2 regions of the Cytobacillus mangrovibacter genome follow, and region 1 is predicted to be linked to the other one. Evidence: predicted binding sites of a transcription regulator. Region 1 holds the regulator's gene; the other holds the start of a gene.
The links. Region 1 encodes Rex, which represses fermentation and respiration genes when NADH is low (regulators of the CRP and FNR family bind a similar motif). Its sites were predicted from a motif close to TTGTGAAATATTTCACAA; they were not measured.
Positions count from the first base shown of each region.

Region 2: pflB (formate C-acetyltransferase) is a predicted target of Rex. The motif match lies at 2,384-2,401, and genes of this name have one in related genera.

Region 1 is NZ_JBIACJ010000016.1:53,843-58,059, reverse strand. It holds gene ACFYKT_RS19910 (ABC-F family ATP-binding cassette domain-containing protein) at 1-1,091, opposite strand, end outside; gene moaC (cyclic pyranopterin monophosphate synthase MoaC) at 1,237-1,725, shown strand; gene ACFYKT_RS19900 (redox-sensing transcriptional repressor Rex) at 1,752-2,408, shown strand; gene ACFYKT_RS19895 (YdiK family protein) at 2,442-2,648, opposite strand; gene ACFYKT_RS19890 (CPBP family intramembrane glutamic endopeptidase) at 2,645-3,376, opposite strand; gene groES (co-chaperone GroES) at 3,647-3,931, shown strand; gene groL (chaperonin GroEL) at 3,994-4,217, shown strand, end outside.
Region 2 is NZ_JBIACJ010000001.1:65,451-69,667, forward strand. It holds gene pflB (formate C-acetyltransferase) at 85-2,310, opposite strand; gene ACFYKT_RS00370 (cupredoxin domain-containing protein) at 2,558-3,010, opposite strand; gene ACFYKT_RS00375 (YkuS family protein) at 3,157-3,399, opposite strand; gene ACFYKT_RS00380 (YuzL family protein) at 3,562-3,690, shown strand; gene ACFYKT_RS00385 (ABC-F family ATP-binding cassette domain-containing protein) at 3,742-4,217, opposite strand, start outside.

The sequences.
Region 1 (4,217 bases):
GGTCCGACAAGAGCAATGCTTTCTCCTCTTGTGATCCGAAAGGAAATATTGTTTGAAATCTCTTCCTCACGGTAACCAATCGCAATAGAATTAGCCTTCAACACTTCATTCCCTGATTGCCTATCAATTTGGAATCCGAAAGAGGCTGATTTTTCATCCCCTAGCGGCCGATCGATCATTTCCATTTTTTCAAGCTGTTTTCTTCGGCTTTGAGCTCTTTTCGTCGTGGAGGCACGTGTAAGGTTGCGCTGAATAAAATCTTGAAGCTTTGCCACTTCCTCCTGCTGTTTTTCATATTCCTTCATTTCGTGTTCAAAGTTTGCTGCTTTTTGATCAAGATAAGCGCTGTAATTTCCAGTATATTTACGGATGTAAAGTCTGGACAACTCGTAAACCTGTGAAACGACTTTATCTAGAAAATATCGATCATGAGAGACGATTAGAATGGCTCCATCATATCCCTGCAGGTATTGCTCTAACCATGTTAATGTATCAATGTCTAAATGATTGGTAGGCTCGTCCAAAATTAAAATATCAGGTTTTGTTAATAAGAGCTTACCAAGAGCGAGCCTTGTTTTCTGTCCGCCGCTTAAAGTAGATATTTTCGTATCATAACTGAAAGAATGGAAATTTAATCCATGGAGGACTGAACGGATATCTGATTCATACTGATAACCGCCTTCTTCTTTAAATTGGACTTGGCGTCTGTCATATTCCGATAGAATCCTCTCGTATTCTTGCTGATTCCTTAATGCATCTGGGTCAGACATACGTTTCTCTAGCGAGCGTATTTCTCTTTCCTGATTTTGAAGATGCTCGAATACAGTCAACATTTCATCCCAAATGGATCGATCAGACTCTAAGCCAGTATTTTGAGCAAGATAGCCAATTCTTACGTCTTTTGGTTTAATAATATCACCGGAATCATAAGATATTTGTCCAGCGATGATCTTTAACAGCGTGGACTTTCCAGCTCCATTTCGACCAACAAGGGCAATTCGGTCTCTCGTTTGTACTTCTAGCTTTATATTCGATAAAATAGGATCAGCACCAAAATTTTTGTTTAACTGGTTTACTTGTAATAAAATCATTCTCTTCACCTCTATAGTATAGAGTAAGTGTAACCCATTCATATATGATGGGCAATAATGGATGATTATGTGAAAGTGTAGGATTGCACAAAGTACATACAAATGGATAAAAATAGTGTATCATTTTGTTGAGAGGTGTTTCTATATGACGGATTTTACTCATTTTAATCAAGAAGGAAGAGCGAAAATGGTCGATGTTAGTGATAAGCCTGAAACTGTTCGGACCGCAATTGCTCATTCAAGTATTACCGTAAACAAAGAAATATACGAAAAAATTACTTCAAATAAAATGAAAAAGGGAGATGTTCTAGCAGTTGCTCAGGTTGCTGGAGTGATGGCATGTAAGAAAACATGGGAAATAATCCCGATGTGTCATCCAATTCCACTGACAGGAGTGGATATTTCCTTCTCTTGGAAAATAGATCAAGAGGAATATATTTTGTTAATAACTGCATCTGTTAAAACAAAGGGAAATACTGGGGTAGAGATGGAAGCGCTAACAGCTGCATCTGTTTGCTCCTTAACTGTCTATGATATGTGTAAAGCAGTCGATAAAGGAATGATAATAGGAAAAACCTATCTAGTTGAAAAAACTGGCGGCAAAAATGGGGACTATAAAAGAGATACGATATAATGGAACTTCGGGAGAGTGGATGAAAAATGTCGAATGAAACAGTGAAAATTCCGCAAGCAACTGCAAAAAGGCTCCCTTTGTACTACCGTTTCCTGAAAAATTTACATTCTTCTGGCAAACAGAGGGTTTCATCTGCAGAGCTAAGTGAGGCAGTAAAGGTTGATTCTGCAACCATCCGCAGGGATTTCTCCTACTTTGGTGCATTAGGGAAAAAGGGATATGGATACAATGTCAATTATCTTCTGACCTTTTTTCGGAAGACTTTGGATCAGGATGAGCTGACAAAGGTAGCGCTTATTGGTGTAGGAAATCTAGGTACAGCCTTTTTAAACTACAATTTTCTCAAAAATAATAATACAAAAATAGAAGTAGCTTTTGATGTAGACAAGAATAAAGTCGGCACAACCATTGGAGATGTCCCGGTTTATCATATGGATGATCTGGAGAAGATCATTAAGGAACATAATATTCAAGTAGCGATATTAACTGTTCCCGCCATTGCAGCCCAATCGATTGCCGATCGGATTGTTCAGGGGAGTGTAAATGGAATATTGAATTTCACCCCAGCCCGATTATCGGTTCCGTCTACGATTCGGATTCATCATATTGACCTAGCTGTCGAGCTTCAATCACTTATCTATTTTTTAAAGCATTATCCGACTGTGGATGAAAAAGAAGAGTAAAAGCATATAAAAAATGAGCCCCAATACGGAGGCTCATTTATTTTTTAGTTCCTTTTGCCACTTGAAATGAAAGGCAACCATACGGAGGCCACTTCCAAGGTCAAAGGTAGCAATAATAATGAGAAAGACTGTGAATAGGCCCCAGCCATTTTCCCTTTGGATGTTTTGAGTAGCTAAATAAGTAAAAAGGAGTCCAAGGATGATGTAAATAATGCCAGAAAAAAGTGGTGTTCTTCTCATAGTAATCCTCCAATAAAGGCTTGAAGTTTCTCCATTTCCTTTAGCCAGTTTTCAATTTTGTCCTGATTTAATTGGATTATCACAACAAATGTATTCATGGATACATGAGCAAAGATAGGAACGATAATCCTTTTTGTTTTGACATAAAGGAAAGCAAATGTAAAGCCCATAGCTGAATATAAAAGGGTATGCTCAACCTCTGTATGTGCCAGTGAAAAAATAATTGAACTGAATAAAGCAGATAAGAAGAAATTAAACCGTTTATGAAGTGCGCCAAAAATGATCTTTCGAAAAACTATTTCTTCAAGTATAGGTCCAATGATTGAGCTGACAATGATAACGGCTGGGAAAGTTTGGATTAGCATCATGATATCTTGTGTATTTTCAGATCCCATTTCAATTCCAAGCAGGTTTTCAATGTTTGCTGCAATAGTTTGGGCAAAAAAGGCTAGAAAAACTCCGCCAATTGCCCAAGCGATAGAAGAAGAGATGGATGATGCATCTCTTAGCTCTCGGACTGACTTCATCTCTTTTCGCAATAGTGCTAAGGTGATGATTATTGTAATGGTGAAGCTAATAACGATCCAATAGGCTACCGCAAGTATTTGCATATCTTCAAGATTTTTACCCATCAAATCGCCTGCATAGACGAGCAGTGGAACTCCAATGATACTCGAAAATTGCATGGCAATATAAGTAATAAGAATAATCCAGTATTCCTTTTTCAATATCTTGTCTCCTTAGTAAAAGTTGGTCAAGTTCATATACATCTATTTTACTCATAATAGGGTTTATGTTTCAATTAGAAGCTTTCAGTACCAATTTTAATTATTATAGCAATATACATTTAGAAGCTTTCATGAATATTTTTTACAAAAAAGTTGAGCTTCACTCTTGCAAATAGAATTCATATTCTTTAATATAATAATTGTGTTAGCACTCAGACAGATAGAGTGCTAATAAATAATATTACATATATATTGAGGAGGTTGTTTCACTTGTTAAAACCACTAGGTGATCGAATTATTATCGAGCTTGTTGAAACTGAAGAAAAAACTGCAAGCGGCATCGTTTTGCCGGACACTGCTAAAGAAAAGCCTCAAGAAGGTAAAGTTGTAGCTGTTGGTACAGGCCGCGTTCTTGAGAATGGTGAGCGTGTAGCCCTTGAAGTTGCTAACGGCGACCGCATTATCTTCTCAAAATATGCTGGAACAGAAGTTAAATTCGAAGGCAAAGAATACTTAATCCTACGCGAAAACGATATTCTTGCTATTATTGCTTAATTAACTAACAGTACAAATACGTTAAGATAACTTTTCATAATTCTAGAGGAGGTTTTTTACAAATGGCAAAAGAGATTAAATTCAGTGAAGATGCTCGCCGTTCAATGCTTCGCGGTGTGGATGCACTTGCAGATGCAGTAAAAGTAACTCTTGGACCAAAGGGACGCAACGTGGTTCTTGAGAAAAAATTTGGTTCACCGTTAATTACAAATGATGGTGTAACAATCGCGAAAGAAATCGAATTAGAAGATGCTTTCGAAAACATGGGTGCTAAGCTTGTTGCTGA
Region 2 (4,217 bases), on a different contig from region 1:
CTCACTAAAAACCGTGTTTCCTATATCTTAGTCAGGGCCCTACCAGTTTGTATGGCGATGACCAAGGCGATTCAGCTTTTCTTATTACATCGTTTCATGGAATGTACGATTGATTACATCTAGCTGCTGTTCTTTCGTCAGTTTAATAAAGTTTACCGCATATCCAGACACCCTGATTGTTAATTGCGGGTATAATTCCGGATGCTCCATTGCATCGATTAATGTTTCTCGATTAAAGACGTTTACATTTAGGTGATGACCAGATTTAATTGTATAGCCATCAAGAATGGATACAAGATTACGAATACGACTCTCATCATCTTTTCCTAGCGCTTTAGGAACGATTGAAAATGTATTTGATACACCGTCCATAGCGTATTGATAAGGAAGCTTCGCCACGGAAGAAAGGGAAGCTAGGGTACCTTTTGTATCACGTCCATGCATTGGATTTGCCCCTGGTGCAAATGGTTCACCCGCACGACGTCCATCAGGTGTATTTCCTGTTTTCTTTCCGTACACAACATTAGATGTAATAGTTAGAATGGATAATGTATGCACAGAATTACGATAGGTTTCATGCTTTTTCAGCTTTTTCATAAAGCGTTTAAGAATATCCACTGCAATTTCGTCTACTCGATCATCATTATTACCGTATTTCGGGTAATCTCCTTCTGTAACAAAATCGACAGCTAAGCCATTTTCATCACGGAGTATTTTCACTTGTCCATACTTGATCGCACTCAATGAATCAGCGACAACACTTAACCCTGCAATTCCTGTCGCCATGGTCCGAATGATTTCTGAATCATGAAGGGCCATTTCAATTCGTTCATAGCTGTATTTGTCATGCATAAAGTGAATAATATTTAACGTATTAATATATAAATCTGCAAGCCACTCCATCATATGGTCAAATTTGCTCATTACTTCTTCGTAATTAAGCACTTCGCCTGCAATTGGTGCATATTCAGGACCAACCTGGATGTTTAACTTTTCATCCTTACCGCCATTAATTGCATAGAGAAGAGCTTTTGCTAAATTAGCACGGGCACCAAAGAATTGCATTTGCTTGCCGATTTCCATTGCTGATACGCAACAGGCAATTCCATAATCATCTCCATATTCAGGAAGCATGATATCGTCATTTTCATATTGAATAGAGCTTGTTTCAATAGACATTTTTGCACAGTACTTCTTAAAATTTTCAGGCAGCTTTGATGACCAGAGTACAGTCAGGTTTGGCTCAGGAGCTGGTCCTAAATTATTTAATGTATGAAGGAATCGGAAAGAGTTTTTCGTTACAAGCGGACGTCCATCTAGAGCCATCCCGCCAATAGATTCTGTCACCCATGTCGGATCCCCACTGAATAATTCATTGTAGTCAGGTGTTCTTGCAAACTTTACAAGGCGAAGCTTCATGACAAAATGGTCGACAAGTTCCTGTACTTCTTGCTCAGTTAATACACCGTCTGTGAGATCTCTTTCAATATAAATATCAAGAAAAGTGGACACACGTCCAAGACTCATCGCTGCCCCGTTTTGCTCCTTAATTGCTGCTAAATAGGCAAAGTACAGCCACTGGAATGCTTCAACTGTATTGTTAGCTGGTTTAGAAATATCAAAGCCATAAATGTTTGCTAGCTGTTTTAACTCATTGAGTGCACGAATCTGCTCAGAGATTTCTTCACGAAGGCGAATATTTGCTTCATTCATAACCTTGCTAGTTTCTTTCAAGTCTTTCTGTTTCGCTTCAATTAGTGCATCGACACCATATAGAGCAACTCTACGGTAATCACCAATAATTCTTCCACGTCCATACGCGTCTGGAAGCCCTGTAATGATTCCAGCTTTACGAGCTAGTCTCATTTCATCTGTATAAGCATCAAATACACCTTGATTATGCGTTTTTCTAAAATCGGTAAAAATTTTCTCCATTTCCTTGCTGGCTTCATATCCATAGGACTCACAAGCAGCAACCGCCATTTTTACACCACCAAAGGGCTGAAGAGAGCGTTTAAATGGTTTTTCAGTCTGAAAGCCGACAATTTTCTCTTTTTGTTTATTTAAATAACCAGGTCCATGAGAAGTAATCGTTGAGACGATTTCAGTATCCATATCAAGGACTCCGCCATTTTCCCGTTCTTGTTTTGTTAGCTCCATTACTTGAGACCAGAGGGAGATAGTTGTATCAGTAGGCCCTTCAAGAAAATTATCATTTCCTTCATACGGCGTAAAATTCTTCATAATAAAATCGCGGACATTTATTTCTTTTTCCCAATTCCCCGTTTTAAAGCCATTCCATTGTTCCATGCTGATCCACCTCATTAAATATTTTATAGTACAGGTGAGACAATGTTGCTATGAATTAAGTATAACAGAATATTTGTGATTAGATTCACAAACTTTTCGAATGAATTGTGAACATTGATAAATTAGGATTAGAATTATTATTTTCGAGTACATATTTGATAAACTGTACTATAACGATTGGAATAATTTTACGATCTGTTATATACAAAAAAACACCGGAAAAATCCGGTGCTTTTTATATTTAGCACTAATCTACAACAATATATGCAATCATCGGTCCATTTTCATTCTTATCATGATGGGTGTGGCAAATTAATCGGTAGACACCTTCTTTTTTAAATTGAAGAGGCACAATGGTTTCTTCTCCCTTTTTAACTACACCATTAATGTCTGTTCCCTCTATCGAAAAAGGATGCTCGGTACCATTGACACCTGAAATCATCAGTTTCACTTTTTCGCCTTTCGCAACAAAAATAGTGCCAGGATCCCATCGATACGATTCAATTTCTTTTCCATCTGACAGAGTTGCTTTAAATTCTCCTGTAACCATATGAATCTCTCGAATTTCTCCCGAATTATCTTGGACAAAGACAGATTCAGCTTTTGTGTTTGATAGTAGCCAAATAGACGCAGAAGCAATAACTGTAATTAAAACAAGGAACATAATAATAGATCTTTTTTTCAATACAAAAAATGGCATCTCAATTCTCCCCCTAATAATGTTTGTCCATTATTATAGATATGCAGTTAGGGTAGGAGAACTTGTCTATTTTATCTTACTTATTCTTTTTTATTTCGTAAAAAAAAGACTAAAGAAATTGTTCTCTAGTCTTTCTAGTTACTTATTTATTGCAATCTTTGCTCCACCTGCTGGCAAACTTCATCTGCAGATAAACCACTTGCCTCAATAACAGATGCTTTAGTTAAAGCATCTTGCATGCCCATTACATTTGAATCTTGCCCGCTTACAACACATGCAGAGCAGTTCTCTACATCAGCAGCTGAATTTAAATCGACCACATCATAGCCTTTTTCACGAAGTGCTTCCGAAATATTTGTTAACGATTGTTCCACTGCAACTTTTTTCATTTTCTATCACACCTCCTCCGTTGATATAATGCCAGTTCTTATCTATTTTTATTCTCCTTTTCTATGTGAAAAATACTTGGTCGTGAACAGATGCTCATGAATATTTTTTTAAAGTATAAAATAGGAATTGAATTGAGAAAGTAAGGGTGGAGGTGATACATAATGGGAAAGCGAAAAAAAGATCCATCAAAAGCTGGATTAAGCTCTCCAGAAGTGAAGGGGCAAGGAACAACAAATATGGAAACTGGTGGAATGACTGCATCATCAGCTCGTCACAAAAAGAAGAAATAAGCAAATTGAATAAAACAAGCAGGAGGGGAATCCTCCTGCTTATTACTATTCTTACTTATACATTTCAGCCACTTGCTTTTGCAGCTTCGTATCCTCTAAATATTCATCATAAGTCATTTGTTTATCAACTAAACCATTTGGTGTCAATTCAATAATACGGTTAGCAATCGTTTGAATAAATTGTTGGTCATGGGAAGCAAAAATCATCGAGCCCTTGAAATTGATTAATCCATTATTAAGTGCCGTGATTGATTCTAAGTCTAAATGGTTCGTTGGCTCATCAAGCAGGAGAACATTTGCGCCGCTTAACATCATTTTTGATAGCATACAACGGACTTTTTCTCCTCCGGAAAGAACACTTGCTTTCTTCAATACTTCTTCTCCAGAGAAAAGCATTCTTCCGAGGAATCCGCGCAGGAAGCTCTCACTTTCATCACTCGGAGAGAATTGGCGTAGCCAGTCTACAAGTGTCAAGTCACTATTCTCGAAGAACTCAGAGTTATCTTTAGGGAAATAAGCTTGAGAAG